One region of the Citrobacter rodentium NBRC 105723 genome, then DNA from elsewhere that is predicted to be linked to it. Evidence: predicted binding sites of a transcription regulator. Region 1 holds the regulator's gene; each other region holds the start of a gene.
The links. The regulator PhoB, encoded in region 1, activates phosphate uptake and scavenging genes when phosphate is short. The targets are predictions, from matches to a motif close to CTGTCATAAAACTGNCNNAT.

Region 1 (5,825 bases):
CTGGCGCTTCGCCTCCAGTAACGCCGTGCGCTGCGCCAGCGCCTGCCTGCTCTGCGCAAGGACCTCCTGAAGCTGCGCCAGACGCTGAAGCCTGGGGGCGATCTGACCGTGGAGCGCAAGCAGACGCTGGCGCAGCGGGCGCTGGCTGGCGTGCTGCGCCAGCGCGACGGCGACTTCATCCGGCGTCATATTCAGCGTCAGCACCGGTAACGCCGCCAGCTTTTGGGTATCTGCCGCCAGTCGTTGCCGCCATCTGTCCCGCTGAATGCCGTCGCTGGCCTGCTGGGCGAACAAGGCCCGCCAGCCGCCCAGTTCACTGTGCCATACGCGGAACCGGTCATGTTCGTGCAGCCAGGCGGCAAGAGTCTGCCGGGCAGCCTGCATTGCGGCAGTCTGTTGTTGGGCATCGCGGCGCATACGGCTGCGAAGCGTTGTTGCGCTCTGTAAGCGAGCCTTTACTTCATTAATCTGCTGTTGGCTGCGGGAAACCGCCGCGGATTGCTCCTGAAGCCGCGTCCAGAGCGGGCGCAATGCCCGGGCGGGCTGCGCCAGGCTGAGCGGCGCCAGCTGTGGCTGCGCCTGTTGTAACGCCGACTGCGCCGCCAGCAGCGCCTGCTGTCGGTGCTGCGCCTGCGTCTGAAGTTCGTTTTGTCGCGTCAGCCAGTTCAACTGCTGCTGCGCACTCTGCTGTCTGGCGGCCAACTGCTTTTCTTCGTCAGTGAGCGCCTGCAAACTGTCTGTCAGCGCCTGCACTGCCTCTGGCGCTAACAGCGCGACGCTGCTGGCCTGCGCCTGTAATTTCTCCAGTTCGCTCCGCGCCGCCTTATGCTGTTCGAAAACCATCGCCGAGATTTGCCCGTAAATCTCCGTTCCGGTCAGCTCCTCCAGCAGTTCGGCGCGCTCTTTCGGTTCCGCGTTAAGGAAGGCGGCGAACTGTCCCTGGGAGAGCAGCATTGAGCGGGTAAAGCGGCCATAGTCCAGTCCGGTCAGTTCGGCGGTCAGCTCCAGTTTATCTTTCACCTTATCGGCAAGAATTTTGCCGTCGGCGCAGCGCGCCAGCTCCACCCGCGGCGCCTGCAGGTTGCCGTCCGCCTGGTTGCGCGCGCGGTTCTGGCTCCAGAATGCGCGATATGCGTCGCCTTTGACCTCAAACTCCACTTCCGCCAGGCACTCGGCGGTATCGCGGGTCATCAGATCGTTTTGCGACTGTGAAACGGTATTCAGACGCGGCGTCTTGTGGTACAGCGCAAGGCAAATGGCGTCGAGCAGGGTGGTTTTACCGGCTCCTGTCGGACCGGTGATGGCGAACAGGCCGTTGCTGGCGAACGGCTCCGCCGTAAAATCGACCTTCCATTCCCCTTTCAGCGAGTTAAGGTTTTTCAGGCGCAGGCTGAGAATCTTCATGCGACATCCTCCCCGGCGAGCGCCTGTACGGTGGTATGAAACAGCGCGGTCAGCCGCTGGCGCTGGGGTTCTGCCAGCTCCACCTGCGCCAGGCGGCGTTCAAAGACTTCGTCGACGCTCAGTTCGCTCAGCGTCTCACGTCGTTCGCTGCTTAACATGCTCTCGCGCTGCTCCCGGCTGCGGCGCACCAACAGCACCTCGACGGGCAGCGTTTCGGTCAGGGCCTGGATTTTGCGCTGTATATCGTGGAGATACTCGTCGGTGGTGATTTCGATATCCAGCCAGACCGGCGGCGACTGCCTGCTGTCCCGCCACTGCTCAAGCTGTTCGCTAATAGCGGCAAGATCGCCTTTCAGCACCGCCAGCGGCTGGGTTATTGGTACGGTGAGACTTTCGACGCTCATCAGCCTGCCGTTTTCAAAGCTCACCAGATGCACGCACTTGCTTTTACCGCACTCGTCAAAGCTCAGGGCGATGGGGGAACCGCAATAACGGATATGTTCTGTGCCGCCAATTTTCTGCGCCCGGTGGATATGGCCCAGGGCGATATAATCGGCAGGCGGGAAATTTTGCGCAGGAAAGGCATCCAGCGTCCCGATGTAAATGTCGCGTACGGCGTCGCTTTTACTCGCGCCCACGGTGGTCAGGTGGCCGGTGGCGATAATCGGCAGCGCGCGTTCGCCGCGCAGCGCGCAGGCTTCATGATACTGCTGCTGATAGTAGTCGGTTATCGCGCTCAGCAGGTGCTGCTGCTTTTCCTGGCCGCTTAGCCCCGCCTGACTGGTCACAATGTCACGCGGGCGTAAAAACGGTATCGGGCACAGTACCGCGCCCGGCGTGCCGTCGCGTCGATGCAGGATGTGCGGCGCGCAACCGGCGCTGGCGACAACGGTGGTATTCAGAAACGCCAGAATCTCGCGGGACTCGTTGAGCGTGGCGACAGAGTCATGATTGCCCGCCAGCACCACCAGATGGCAGCCCGTTTGCTGTAGCCTGACGACAAACCGGTTATACAGTTCGCGGGCGTAGCTTGGCGGCGAACCGGTGTCGAAAATGTCGCCTGCGACAATAATGGCGTCCACCTGCTGTTCTGTCGCCGTGCTCAGCAGCCAGTCGAGAAAGGCCTGATGTTCCGCGGCGCGGCTTTTGCTGTAAAAATTTTGTCCCAGATGCCAGTCAGAGGTGTGCAGGAGGCGCATAACGGTTCCCTGATGAAAAAGCGTGACGGGGATTATACCCTGTCACGAACGGTAATATCTCCTGGGCGGCTTGTAATAAATCAACAACCTGACATCAGGCTGCGCTATCTTTTTCATAAATCTGTCATAAAACTGACGCATAATGACGCCGCATTGATGACTGGCTATTTAAATAAAACAGGGTAAATCATGGCGAGACGTATTCTGGTCGTAGAGGATGAAGCTGCAATTCGCGAAATGGTCTGCTTCGTGCTCGAGCAAAATGGCTTTCAGCCTGTCGAAGCCGAAGATTATGACACTGCGGTGAACCAACTTAATGAACCCTGGCCGGATCTGATCCTCCTCGACTGGATGTTGCCCGGCGGTTCTGGTCTACAGTTTATTAAACATCTGAAGCGTGAAGCGATGACCCGCGATATTCCGGTGGTGATGCTTACCGCCAGAGGCGAAGAAGAGGATCGCGTTCGCGGTCTGGAAACCGGCGCGGACGACTATATTACCAAACCCTTCTCCCCGAAAGAGCTGGTGGCGCGCATTAAGGCCGTGATGCGCCGCATTTCACCGATGGCGGTGGAAGAGGTGATTGAGATGCAGGGGCTGAGCCTGGACCCGACTTCGCATCGCGTGATGACCGGCGACAACCCGCTCGACATGGGACCGACCGAATTTAAACTGCTGCACTTCTTTATGACGCATCCGGAGCGCGTTTACAGCCGTGAACAGCTGCTGAACCACGTCTGGGGCACCAACGTCTACGTTGAGGATCGCACGGTCGATGTGCATATTCGCCGTCTGCGCAAAGCGCTGGAAACCAGCGGTCACGATCGTATGGTTCAGACGGTGCGTGGTACGGGGTATCGTTTTTCGACCCGCTTCTGAATGACTAGCTAAGCCTGGCCTGCGTTGTCGGGCTTTAATGGAGTGTGACGCGTGCTGGAAAGATTGTCATGGAAGAGGCTGGTGCTGGAACTGATCCTGTGTTGTATCCCGGCCTTTATCCTCAGCGCTTTTTTCGGTTACCTGCCGTGGTTTTTGCTGGCATCGGTAACGGGACTGCTTATCTGGCATTTCTGGAATTTATTACGCCTGTCCTGGTGGCTGTGGGTCGACAGAAGCATGACGCCGCCGCCGGGACGCGGAAGCTGGGAGCCGCTGTTGTACGGGTTGCATCAGATGCAGCTGCGCAACAAAAAGCGTCGGCGCGAGCTGGGCAATTTGATCAAACGCTTTCGCAGCGGAGCCGAATCGCTGCCGGACGCGGTGGTGCTGACCACCGAAGAGGGCGGCATTTTCTGGTGTAACGGCCTGGCGCAACAGCTGCTGGGCTTACGCTGGCCGGACGATAACGGGCAGAACATCCTCAACCTGCTGCGCTATCCGGAGTTTACCCAGTATCTGAAAACCCGCGATTTCAGCCGACCGTTAAATCTGGTGCTCAATACCGGGCGGCATCTGGAGATTCGCGTGATGCCCTACACCGACAAGCAGCTGCTGATGGTTGCCCGCGACGTGACCCAGATGCACCAGCTTGAGGGGGCAAGACGTAACTTCTTCGCCAACGTCAGCCACGAGCTGCGCACTCCGCTTACCGTGTTGCAGGGCTATCTTGAAATGATGCACGAGCAGCCGCTGGAAGGGAGCACGCGTGAGAAAGCGCTATTGACGATGCGGGAGCAGACTTTCCGTATGGAGGGGCTGGTGAAGCAGTTGCTGACCCTGTCGAAGATAGAAGCCTCGCCGGTATTGCTGCTTAATGAACAGGTCGATGTGCCGATGATGCTGCACATGGTGGAGCGCGAAGCGCAGACGCTCAGCCAGCAAAAGCACACCTTCAGCTTTGACATCGATAATCAGCTGAAAGTCCTGGGTAACGAAGAGCAGTTGCGTAGCGCCATTTCAAACCTGGTGTATAACGCCGTCAACCATACGCCTGAAGGCACCCATATCACCGTGTGCTGGCGCGCGGTGCCGCACGGCGCGGAATTCAGCATTGAGGATAACGGGCCGGGGATTGCGGCGGAGCATCTTCCGCGGCTGACCGAACGTTTTTATCGCGTCGATAAAGCGCGCTCAAGACAAACCGGCGGCAGCGGGCTGGGGCTGGCAATCGTCAAACATGCGCTGAATCATCATGAAAGTCGCTTAACCATCGACAGCGAACCGGGGAAAGGCACGCGCTTCAGCTTTGTGCTGCCGGAACGTTTAATTGCCAGAAAACCACCTGACAGGCGATTGTAATGCAATATTGCCATAAGCCAGCGAATGCTGGCTTATTTTGTTTGCAGTCAACTACGCTTCGCTAAATAGCGCTGCGGTTGGTTGTTTTTTGTTCGCATGATAAGCTATGACTTTTTCTTTAAAGTGGTTTTTTATACTAATCTGAATTCTTATATCGCTATAATGTTCCAGTTTTTAGAACGCTCCTTGCTTTAAAACGTTATAAGCGTTTAAATTGCGCCCCGGATGCTGTCAGAGCGACTGCATTGAGGCGGTAAATCGAAAAACTATTCTTCGCCGCGCCAGTCGGGGAGCATATCCCGCTGGAATTGCTTAATAAAGCCGCAATATATTCCCACAGGGACAGGCAAAAATTTTCATTTAATTAACACCACATCCACAGGCCGTAAGTTTTATGACCCATCAGTTGAAATCGCGCGATATTATCGCCCTTGGCTTTATGACTTTTGCGCTGTTTGTCGGCGCAGGAAACATTATCTTTCCACCAATGGTCGGTCTGCAGGCGGGCGAGCACGTCTGGACTGCGGCTTTCGGCTTTCTGATTACCGCGGTGGGCCTGCCGGTACTAACCGTGGTGGCGCTGGCGAAAGTCGGCGGCGGCGTGGACAGCCTGAGCACCCCGATTGGTAAAGTGGCGGGCGTCCTGCTGGCGACCGTCTGCTATCTGGCGGTCGGGCCGCTGTTCGCCACGCCGCGTACCGCCACCGTCTCCTTTGAAGTGGGCATCGCCCCGCTGACCGGCGACTCGGCCATGCCGCTGTTTATCTACAGCGTGATCTACTTTGCGCTGGTCATTCTGGTGTCGCTCTATCCGGGCAAATTACTGGATACCGTCGGCAACTTCCTGGCGCCGCTGAAAATTATCGCCCTGATCGTACTGTCCGTGGCCGCCATTATCTGGCCGGCGGGACCGATCAGCCACGCGATGGAAGCTTATGAAAACGCGGCGTTCTCCAACGGCTTTGTCAACGGCTATCTGACGAT
Region 2 (5,825 bases), 1.6 Mb from region 1:
AGACCGGACTCCGCTTCGGCAAATTCGTTAGCCAGCGCCGAGGTGATGCTGTTGCCCGGCATGTACAGAGAAGCGCTGTCGAGCTGGTAGGTGTTGCCGATGATAAAGGTCACCGCCATCGTTTCCCCCAGCGCGCGCCCCAGACCCAGCATAATGCCGCCAATGACCCCATTTTTGGTGAACGGAAGGACGATACGCCAGATAACTTCCCAGGTGGTGCAGCCGATGCCGTAGGCCGACTCTTTCATCATCACCGGGGTTTGCTCAAACACATCACGCATAACCGCGGCGATGTACGGAATGATCATAATAGCGAGGATCACCCCAGCCGCCAGAATCCCGATACCAAACGCCGGGCCGGAGAACAGAGCGCCGACAAACGGAATACTGGAAAGAATATTGCCGACCGGCTCCTGAAAGTAAGTGGCGAACAGCGGGGCGAAAATAAACAGGCCCCACATGCCGTAAACGATGCTGGGAATCGCCGCCAGCAGTTCGATAGCGATACCCAGCGGGCGACGCAGCCAGCCCGGCGCGAGTTCAGTCAGAAACAGCGCAATGCCGAAGCTCACCGGAACGGCGATCAGCAGGGCGATAAAAGAGGTCACCAGCGTGCCGTAGATGGGCACCAGCGCGCCGTAGATATCGTTCGGCGCGTCCCACTCTTTGGTCCACAGGAACGAGAAGCCAAACTTCTCAATGCTCGGCCAGGAGGAGATGACGAGAGAGACAATAATGCCGCCCAGCATCAATAGCACAATCAGCGCAGCCAGTTTTACCAGCGCGCTGAATATCATGTCACCCTTTTTACCCGGTGGGTTAAAAGCAGGCTTGGTTGCAGCCATAAATCACTCTTTAAGTTTGGGCCTGGAAGCGCGCATTTTATCGTGCTTCCAGACTAACGTAATGCCATACCCTAAATAATGCGAGTTGCAGGAACCGTAGGGCGGATAAGCGTAGCGCCATCCGCCAACTCGTTAAAGATATCCTGTCAGTACAGCGCTTTACCGCTGCTGTCCTTCACGTTGGTCTTCCATGCCGCGCGGACCTGTTCAACCACGCTGTCCGGCAGGCTGGCGTAGTCCAGATCGTTCGCCTGTTTGCCGCCGTTTTTGTATGCCCAGTCGAAGAATTTCAGCACTTCAGCGCCCTGCTCAGGTTTCTTCTGCTCTTTGTGCACCAGGATGAAGGTGGTAGAGGTAATCGGCCACACATCGTCACCTTTCTGGTTGGTCAGGTCCTGAGCGAAGGATTTGCTCCAGTCTGCGCCTTTCGCCGCGTTGGAGAAGCTCTCTTCCGTCGGGCTAACCGGTTTGCCATCGGCAGAGATCAGTTTGGTATAGGCCAGATTGTTCTGTTTGGCGTAAGCGTACTCAACGTAGCCGATAGAGCCTGGCAGACGCTGAACGAATACCGCGATACCGTCGTTACCTTTACCGCCCAGACCGGTCGGCCAGTTAACGGTAGAGCCAGCCCCTACTTTGGTTTTCCACTCTTCATTCACTTTCGCCAGGTAGCTGGTGAAGACAAAAGAGGTGCCGGAACCGTCGGCGCGACGCACCACCGCGATATTCTGCGCAGGCAGTTTCAGGCCAGGATTCAGTCTGGTGATGGCTTCATCATCCCACTTCTTGATTTTGCCGAGGTAGATATCGCCCAGGGTTTTACCGTCCAGCACCAGTTCGCCCGATTTCAGCCCCGGAATGTTTACCGCCAGCACCACGCCGCCGATGACGGTCGGGAACTGGAACAGCCCTTCCTGGTTCAGTTTTTCGTCAGATAACGGTGCATCAGATGCGCCGAAATCAACGGTGTTTGCCGTAATCTGTTTAACACCGCCGGAGGAGCCGATACCCTGGTAGTTAACTTTGCTACCAGTCTCTTTCTGATAGGTATCCGCCCATTTGGCATACACTGGCGCAGGAAAAGTTGCACCTGCACCTGTCAGGCTTGCTGCTGCGAATACAGAGAAAGCGCTCATGGATAAGGTCGCGGCGACAACAGTTGCGACAGTGGTACGCATAACTTTCATAATGTCTCCTGCACGATTTTCGTAAACCATTGTTTGAGTTGCTACGTTGAGCAAAATAGGACAAACAGGTGACAGTTAAATGTACGAAATATGACAGTTTTATGACAATGAAAACTTCACTTTAGAACAGGGAAATAAAGCATTAATTTTCATAAAGTTATCGATATATGTGACGCTGGTTTTACAGAAAGATTTCCTTTTTTTGACACGGTAAAAGTAGCAGAAGAGCGCGTTTTGTGACATTCAAACGGCGGGAGGGGGGATTAAAAAAAGCCCCGCTTTCGCAGTAATGCCGATCAGTTAAGGATCGGTTGACCGATCCTTAATCTGCGGCACTATAACGGCTTCCACAACAGGGAGCCGTTTTCTTATGCCACTTCTCAATGACCTGCTCGATTTCAGCGACCATCCGCTGATGCCGCCCCCTTCTGCACAACTGTTTGCTCAGCATCTTCCCGTCGAATGGATACAACACTGCCTGACTCTTTCTGCACATGCGACCGTTCGCCGCCGTCGTTTACCTGGCGACATGGTTATCTGGATGGTCGTGGCTATGGCCTTCTTCCGTAATGAGTCGATTACCGATGTGGTTCGTCGTCTGAACCTGAGCGCGGATGGTGAAGCGGGGATGAACCTGCTGGCCCGCAGCGCTGTCACCCAGGCGCGTCAGCGCGTGGGTGCTGCACCGGTGGAATGGCTTTTCCGCCAGACCGCGCAGACATGGGGAACTGAGCGTTACCAGAAAGATGACTGGCATGGCCTGCAACTTTTTGCCATCGATGGCGCACAGTTCAGGACACCTGATGAACCTGAGCTGCGTGAACATTATGGCTCTGCCAACACATCCACTGAGCGGCAAAGCGCATACCCGGTAATGCGTCTGGTGGCTTTAATGAACCTGGGTAGTCACATTCTGCTGGATGCCGCGACCGCGCCTTACCGACGGAGCGAAACCCTGCTGGCCCACTCAATGCTCGTCACCATTCCGGATAACTCCATTACGCTGTTTGACAAGCTGTTCTACAGCGCAGACCTGTTGCTGTCGCTGAACCGGCAGGGTTGTAACCGCCACTGGCTGCTGCCCGCCTGGAAGAATATCGCAGCAGAAACGGAAGAAAGTTACGGTCCCGGAGACCGGCTTCTGAAACTGAAAGTGTCACCACAGGCAAGGAAAAAGAATCCTTCGCTGCCGGAATACTGGTATGCGCGGGCGGTAACTTATGAACTGAACGGAGTGGAAAAAACGGTCCTGACGTCACTTCAGGCAGACCGTTATAAGGCCAGAGAGGTGGCAGAGCTTTATCACTCAAGATGGGAAATCGAAGTCGGGTTCAGAAACCTGAAAAGCAGCCTGCTGAATAACGCTCTGGTACTGAGAAGCCGGAAGGTTGAGTTGCTGGAACAGGAGGTGTGGGGCATGTTGCTGGCTTATAATCTGATACGGCGTGAGGCAACAAAAGCAACGGAGAAACACAAAAAAGCGGCGTCGGAAATCAGCTTTAAGTTCGCGTTCCAGTTTATCGCCACAGAAATGATAGTGCTGGGAAATACGGTGTCACCGGGGACCATCCCGAAACGGCTGGAGCATCTGCGGGGGGCTCTGGAAGCGGTGTTCATAACAAAACGCCCCCGACCATCAAGGCCGAGGGCGGTTAAGATATCAAAAACCCGTTATCCGGTGAAACGCAATGCCGCACCGCTTAAGTGAACGGCATTACGCTTTCGCAGGGCATTTTGCGTATTACTCAACGGTAACCGATTTTGCCAGGTTACGCGGCTGGTCCACATCGGTGCCTTTAATCAGCGCCACGTGGTACGCCAGCAGTTGCAGCGGTACGGTATAGAAGATCGGGGCAATGACTTCCTCAACGTGCGGCATCTCAATGATGTGCATGTTGTCGCTGCTGACAAAACCGGCATCCTGGTCGGCAAAGACATACAGCTGGCCGCCGCGGGCGCGTACCTCTTCGATGTTGGATTTCAGTTTTTCCAGCAGTTCGTTGTTCGGCGCAACGACGATAACCGGCATATCGGCATCAATCAGCGCCAGCGGACCGTGCTTCAGCTCGCCTGCCGCATAGGCTTCCGCGTGAATGTATGAGATCTCTTTCAGCTTCAGCGCGCCTTCCAGCGCGATCGGGTACTGATCGCCACGACCGAGGAACAGAGCGTGATGCTTGTCAGAGAAGTCTTCGGCAAGTTGTTCAATGCGTTTGTCCTGAGAAAGCATCTGCTCAATACGACTCGGCAGCGCCTGCAGACCGTGAACGATATCATGCTCAATCGACGCATCCAGCCCCTTCAGACGCGCCAGTTTCGCCACCAGCATCAGCAGAACGGTCAGCTGGGTGGTGAACGCTTTGGTCGACGCCACGCCGATTTCAGTGCCGGCATTGGTCATCATCGCCAGATCCGACTCACGCACCAGCGACGACCCCGGCACGTTGCAAATAGCCAACGAACCGAGATACCCCAGCTCTTTCGACAAACGCAGGCCAGCCAGCGTATCCGCCGTTTCACCAGACTGCGACAGCGTGATCATCAGGCTGTTGCGACGCACTGCGGATTTGCGGTAGCGAAATTCGGAGGCGATCTCCACATCGCACGGAATGCCCGCCAGCGACTCAAACCAGTAACGGGATACCATCCCGGAATTGTAAGAGGTGCCGCAGGCGATGATCTGGATGTGCTCAACCTGTGACAGCAGCTCGTTGGCTTTCGGTCCCAGCTCGCTTAAATCCACTTCGCCGTGGCTGATGCGCCCGGTGAGGGTGTTTTTAATCGCGTTCGGCTGTTCGTAGATCTCTTTCTGCATATAGTGGCGGTAAATGCCTTTATCGCCTGCGTCATATTGCAGATTTGATTCGATATCCTGACGCTTCACCTCCGCGCCGGATTTATCGAAGATAGAGACCGTACGACGCGTCACTTCCGCGATATCGCCTTCTTCAAGGAAGATAAAGCGACGGGTGACCGGCAGTAGCGCCAGCTGATCGGAAGCAATAAAGTTTTCGCCCATGCCGAGGCCAATGACCAGCGGGCTGCCTGAGCGCGCCGCCAGCAACGTATCCGGCTGGCGGGTATCCATGATTACCGTGCCGTATGCGCCGCGCAGCTGCGGGATCGCCCGCAGTACCGCTTCACGCAGCGTACCGCCCTGCTCCAGCTCCCAGTGCACTAAGTGAGCAATCACTTCAGTGTCGGTTTCAGAAACGAAGGTGTAGCCGCGCGCTTTCAGCTCTTCGCGCAGCGGTTCATGGTTTTCGATGATGCCGTTATGCACCACCACAATGTGTTCAGAAACATGCGGATGCGCGTTTGCTTCTGAAGGTTCGCCGTGGGTCGCCCAGCGGGTATGCGCGATACCGGTTCCGCCATGCAGCGGATGTTCTTCCGCGGCCTGGGCCAGCATCTGCACTTTTCCCAGTCGACGCAGGCGGGTCATATGACCTTCCGCATCCACCACGGCCAGACCGGCAGAGTCATAACCACGGTATTCCAGACGACGTAAACCTTCGAGAAGGATTTCAGCTACATCACGCTGCGCGATAGCGCCAACAATTCCACACATATTTTTGATTCCGAATTCAGGCATTATGCCTCTCGTTGTCTTTCGACCTGTATTTATCCTTCGTCTTTCACGCCGTGGCTGTGCTGGTCGGTCACTTACTTATGTAAGCTCCCGCTTGCCGCAACGCGAAATCCTTTGGATAAAACCCGTTTTTCCGGGCGCCCCGAGCCTTGTAGAGAGTGGGGGTATTTTTATGGGTATTGCTGGTGGGCGGGCGATATA
Region 3 (5,825 bases), 410 kb from region 1:
CCGATAAGCGCCAATCACAGCACCCGCAGCAGTCCGTACCCTACCACCCCCACCCATATCAGCATCGGCAGCGAATAAAGGTGAAAGCGCCACCAGATGCGTCGATCGTTCGCCATTCGCAGAGCAATCAGATTCGCCAGTGAACCGGGCAGCAACCCAAAGCCGCCGACGTTGACCGCCCAGGCCAGCAGCATGGTCGGCGGAACGTAATTCAGCAGTAAAATGGTGCCAGGCACGTTGCTGATAAATTGCGACAGGCCGATCGCCGTCAGCCACAGCTCCGGTTGCGTAAGCCCGCCAACCTGATTTAACGCGCCCTGCAACGCCGGAAGCTGGATCAGCAAATGGACGTCGATAAACATCGCCATAAACACCAGCAACAGCGTCCAGTCCACGTTCAGCACCACGCGACGCGCCAGTAGCAGGAAGCCCAGCGTCACGATCGCCAGACCGGCAAGCTCCTGTTTCAGCTCCAGCGCCGTCAGAAAGACGATATACAGCCCCAGGCAGCTCCACACCAGCCGCGGCTGCCACTGCGGGGCGCGCGTTCCGGTATGATAGACGAGCGGCTTAGCGGGGAAACACAGCCAGCACATTATCAGCAGCGTCAGCATCATGGCGGCGGCAAGCGGGGCCATCTGCGCGATAAACGCCGCAAAGGAGAGCCCCGATCGCCCCCACAGCAGTATATTTTGCGGGTTGCCGATGGGCGTCAGCAGCGAACCGGCGTTAACCGCCAGCGCCTCAAAGATAATCAGCCGGTTGACCGGAATGGCGCACAGCTTCTTCAGAGTGATGGTGAGCGGAACCACGATAAACAGCGCAACGTCATTGGTCAGGAAGGTGGAAAGCAGCGCCGCCGCCAGCACCATAAACATCGCCAGACGGCGCTCGCTGGCAAAACGGCGGACCATTTTGCGCCCCAGCACGTCGAAATAACCGCTCAGCTCCACGCCTTTGGTGAGCAACATCAGGCCGCTCAGGGTAATGATCGTATGCCAGTCAATCGCCGCGGGCCAGCTCTGCGGCCGGAACGGAACGAACAGGCTTAATCCCGCGCCCACAATGAGCAACAGATGGAAAAAACGGTCGCGTTTCAGCGCCCGAAAGAAAGGCAGGCTCATTCAGATAACGTTCCGTGCTGCTGCGTAAACGCGCGGAACGCGTCCAGCGTCTCCTGGCTCACGTGGTGCTCCATCCCTTCCGCATCGCGACGGGCGATTTCCGCACTGACGCCCAGCACCAGCAGGAAGTTTTCGACAATCTGATGGCGTTCACGGCTCTCCTGCGCCAGTTTCTCCCCTTCCGGGGTTAAAAAGACGCCGCGCCAGGGGATCATTTCGATTAGCCCCACCGAGGCCAGCCGCTTAAGCATCTTCGCCACCGTGGGCTGGGACACGCCCAGACGCGCCGCCATATCCACCTGGCGCGCTTCGCCGACCTCCCGAATTAAATCGGAAATTAACTCCACATAATCGTCGATCAGTTCGCGGCGGTGTGCCTCCCTGACCTGACGAAACCCTTCGACATGTTCCTCAACGTTCACTAACTGCGTCACTTTTTTTGTTGTTGGCGTACCTGCGCGACGACTCATTCTGCTTCCTCATTCCTGTGACGCATTGACCGCATCGTTCTGGAGAGCGTTTATTGTAAACCAGAGTTGTCGTGGCACAAAAAATTAACGTTTTAGCAATAGCTATATAATATAGCCTGTGCTATATCTGTATGTAATGCAGGCGCCTTTCATGGATCGAAGGGATCGAATGTCAGGAGGTCAATATGAATGAGTTCAAGAGGTGTATGCGCGTGTTCAGTCACTCTCCCTTTAAAGTCAGGTTAATGCTGCTCTCGATGCTGTGCGATATGATCAACAGCAAACCCGAGCAGGATAAACCGGCAGAAAAATAACACGGCGTCGCGGGACGCCGCTTCATCCGGCGGTCATTTTTGCCGCTTACCGGGCGCTGCGCGCCAGAATAGCCCTTCTTTTTGTCGGATTTGCTGACTTCTTCGCAAAACAAATTATTACTGCCGGTTGACCTAATCATTCACACGCTCTATCTTCTTGCAGCCCTGCCTATATTGCGGCTCGCAGATGCGGACCTCTTTCCCTCTTTACGCGCACTCAGCAGGCGATGACCCTTGGCGCCAGGGTAAGCACATGGCGTTTTTGTGATAGTGGCTTATGAATTTAACCCTCAAAGAATCCCTTATTGCGCGCAGTCGGGCCATCAGCCCGTGGACTGGTTTCTATTTTTTGCAGTCGTTACTGATAAATCTGGCGCTGGGCTATCCCTTTAGTCTGCTGTATACCGCCGCCTTTACCTGTCTTTTGCTGCTGCTGTGGCGCACCGCGCCTCGCGCGCAAAAAGTGCTGACGGGGCTCTGTTCGCTTACCGCGGCGCTCTATTTTCCGTTCGGCCAGGCCTACGGCGCGCCCAACTTTAATACCCTGCTGGCGCTGCACTCGACGAATATGGAGGAGTCGACGGAGATCCTCACCATCTTCCCGTGGTACAGCTACCTGGTGGGACTGTTCATCTTTGCGCTTGGGATTATTGCCGTGCGCCGTCGCCAGGAAGCGGTAAAACCGCGCTGGAACCGGTATGACAGCCTGTGCCTGCTGTTCAGCGTGGCCGCTTTTTTCGTCGCCCCCATCCAGAATCTGGCGTGGGGCGGCGTGTTCAAGCTGCAGGATACCGGCTATCCGGTCTTCCGCTTCGCAAAAGATATCATCGTCAATAACAACGAAGTGATTGATGAGCAGGCGCGCATGGCGATGCTCGCCGGTATGAAAGACACCTGGACCGTCACCGCCGTGAAGCCGAAGTATCACACCTATGTGGTAGTGATTGGCGAAAGCGCCCGACGCGACGCGCTGGGGGCCTTTGGCGGCCACTGGGACAACACGCCCTTTGCCAGCAGCGTCAACGGATACCTGTTTATGGACTACGTTGCCGCCAGCGGCTCCACGCAAAAATCGCTGGACCTGACCCTCAACCGGGTGGTGGAGGGCAAGCCGCAGTATCAGGATAACTTTGTCACGCTGGCAAACCGCGCCGGTTTCCAGACCTGGTGGTTCTCCAATCAGGGACAAATCGGCGAATATGACACCGCCATCGCCAGCATCGCCAGACGCGCCGACGAGGTGCAGTTCCTGAAAAGCGGCGATTTCGAAGCGGATAAGAATACCGAAGACAGCGCCCTGCTGAAACTGACCGCCCAAGTGCTGGCGAGCGAACGCAGCCAGCCGCAGCTGATTGTCCTGCATTTAATGGGCTCTCACCCGCAGGCCTGCGACCGCACGCACGGGAAGTACGAGACATTTGTGCAGTCGAAGGAAACCTCATGCTATCTCTACACCATGACGCAAACCGACGATCTGCTGCGTCAGCTGTACGATCAGTTACGCAACAGCGGAGACAGTTTTTCTCTGGTCTACTTCTCCGATCACGGTCTGGCCTTTAAAGAACGCGGGAAGGAAGTGCAATATCTGGCGCACGACGATCGGTTCCAGCAAAATTTCCAGGTGCCGTTTATGGTGCTCTCCAGCGATGACAAAGCGCATAAGTTGATTAACGCCCGCCGTTCAGCCAATGACTTCCTGAGCTTTTTCTCACAGTGGACGGGGATTCGCGCGAAAGAGATAAAGAACCGCTACCGTTTTATTTCCGGACAGAAAACCGGGCCGGTCTACATCACCAACTTCAAATTGCAGCAGGTGGACTATAACCATCTGGGGACAGACATTTTCTCGACGAAGTAAACCCAGCAGTCAGGCTACAGGCATAAAAAAAATCCGCCCCGAAAGGCGGATTTTTTACATCACCGGAGTGATTAGAAGCGGTAACCTACGCCGGCAATCCAGGTGCCAACATCAACGTTACGAATACGGCTCTGCTCGTAGGAGAAGTCCAGAGCGACGTTTTCGATCGGGTTGAACTGCAGGCCCGCACCGTAAGAGAAACCGTAGTCGCTGGTGTCATCTTTGTAGCCAGGGTAGTTAGTCTGCTGGAATTTACCGTAGCCAACACCCACTACACCGTAGATGCTTGCCCAGTCGTTCAGACGGAAAGCCGGACCAGCGGTGAGGCCGTAGTACTGAGATTTGTTGTAATCGCCCGCACCGTTAGTACGATCTTTTTCGGTGTAGGTGAAGGAGCCGATTACGCCCAGCGGGTTGTTGTCCTGCTCATAGCGATACTTCAGGTTAAAACCGTTCATTTTGTTCGCTACGCCCTGAGCATCGCTCTGAGCATAACCACCGGAAACGGTAGAAGTCGCAGCGGTAGCGGAACCTGCGGTGAAAGCCAGAACAGCGGCCAGTGCTGAAAGACATGCAATTTTTTTCATAACCACCTCAAATGTGCTTCAAATAAGTCCTAAGTTTTAAATATATCAAAAATTGATGGGAAACTCTTTGCGATTCGCGATGTCTAACGGGCCATTTCATGTAACAGAACGTTTCCACAGCCCGCTATCTCTTTCATATAACATCACTTTTCCGGAGATTCAGCACATTATTACGCGCATAACAACGGACATTCATCCAGATTATTCCTAATCACACAGCTTATTAATCCATCAATCCGGGGGCATTTTACGGCTTTACGGCAATTTTTTTCAACAAATACTCAACCGGCAAGGGTTATTTCCATTACACTGCCTCTTTTACTTTTCTATACACTCAATCGACAGACTGGCGGACAGTCAGGCGCAGGCATTGAGTGGCTGAACATGCATTGTCAGGAGAACGGATGCCAGGGTCGTCACGCAAAATTCCCGTATGGTTGCCTATTTTAGTCTTACTTATCGCCATGTGCTCAATTCAGAGCGGCGCTTCGCTGGCAAAATCACTGTTTCCTCTGGTGGGCGCACCCGGCGTTACGGCGCTGCGCCTGGCGCTGGGCACGCTTATTCTGGTTATCTTTTTTAAACCCTGGCGCCTGCGCTTCGCCAGAGAGCAGCGGCTGCCGTTGCTCTTTTATGGCCTGTCGCTGGGCGGCATGAACTATCTGTTCTATCTGTCGATTCAGACAGTACCGCTGGGGATCGCCGTCGCCCTTGAATTTACCGGGCCGCTGGCGGTCGCGCTGTTTGCTTCCCGGCGGCCAATCGATTTTATCTGGGTGGTGCTGGCGGTGCTGGGGCTGTGGTTCCTGTTGCCGCTGGGTCAGGACGTCTCGCACGTCGATCTGGCGGGCGCCGCAATGGCGCTGGGCGCTGGCGCCTGCTGGGCTATCTATATTCTCTGCGGCCAGCGCGCCGGAGCGGAACACGGCCCGGCAACCGTTGCGGTCGGCTCGCTCATTGCCGCCATTATTTTCGTTCCGCTGGGCGCGGCGCAGGCTGGCGAAGCACTCTGGCACTGGTCGGTCATTCCGCTGGGGCTGGCCGTCGCGGTGTTATCCACCGCCCTGCCCTACTCGCTGGAGATGATTGCCTTAACCCGCCTGCCGACGCGCACCTTCGGCACGCTGATGAGTATGGAGCCGGCCCTGGCGGCGGTGGCCGGGATCCTGTTCCTCGGCGAAACGCTGACGTTCATCCAGCTGCTGGCGCTCGGGGCGATTATCGCCGCGTCGATGGGATCGACGTTAACCCTTCGCCGCGACAGCCAGATAAAAAAGCTCGACGTAAATTAAATTTACATTTCTGCATGGCGCTGCATAACCATGCAGAATATTTTCCAGTTTTGTCATGCGTTTATTCTGCCTGGCTGCTTATCCCCGATTTATCTTAATTCGCCCAACTGTTACGTTTTTCCGCCACAATTAAACTGCGCTTTATCCTGTCACGCTAAATTAGCAACATACTGAATAATA

Region 2: pstS (phosphate ABC transporter substrate-binding protein PstS) is a predicted target of PhoB. The motif match lies at 2,121-2,140, and genes of this name have one in related genera.
Region 3: K7R23_RS22380 (phosphoethanolamine transferase) is a predicted target of PhoB. The motif match lies at 2,160-2,179, and genes of this name have one in related genera.

The regions. Positions count from the first base shown of each region.
Region 1 covers NZ_CP082833.1:5,098,650-5,104,474, reverse strand. Annotated here, with positions in the region: gene sbcC (exonuclease subunit SbcC) at 1-1,404, opposite strand, end outside; gene sbcD (exonuclease subunit SbcD) at 1,401-2,603, opposite strand; gene phoB (phosphate response regulator transcription factor PhoB) at 2,793-3,482, shown strand; gene phoR (phosphate regulon sensor histidine kinase PhoR) at 3,534-4,841, shown strand; gene brnQ (branched-chain amino acid transporter carrier protein BrnQ) at 5,236-5,825, shown strand, end outside.
Region 2 covers NZ_CP082833.1:1,347,840-1,353,664, forward strand. Annotated here, with positions in the region: gene pstC (phosphate ABC transporter permease PstC) at 1-845, opposite strand, end outside; gene pstS (phosphate ABC transporter substrate-binding protein PstS) at 992-2,032, opposite strand; gene K7R23_RS06370 (IS4-like element ISCro3 family transposase) at 2,403-3,740, shown strand; gene glmS (glutamine--fructose-6-phosphate transaminase (isomerizing)) at 3,774-5,603, opposite strand.
Region 3 covers NZ_CP082833.1:4,692,546-4,698,370, forward strand. Annotated here, with positions in the region: gene K7R23_RS22365 (anion transporter) at 15-1,124, opposite strand; gene mntR (manganese-binding transcriptional regulator MntR) at 1,121-1,594, opposite strand; gene mntS (manganase accumulation protein MntS) at 1,780-1,908, shown strand; gene K7R23_RS22380 (phosphoethanolamine transferase) at 2,186-3,766, shown strand; gene ompX (outer membrane protein OmpX) at 3,838-4,353, opposite strand; partial or broken gene K7R23_RS22390 (hypothetical protein) at 4,409-4,471, opposite strand; gene rhtA (threonine/homoserine exporter RhtA) at 4,758-5,645, shown strand.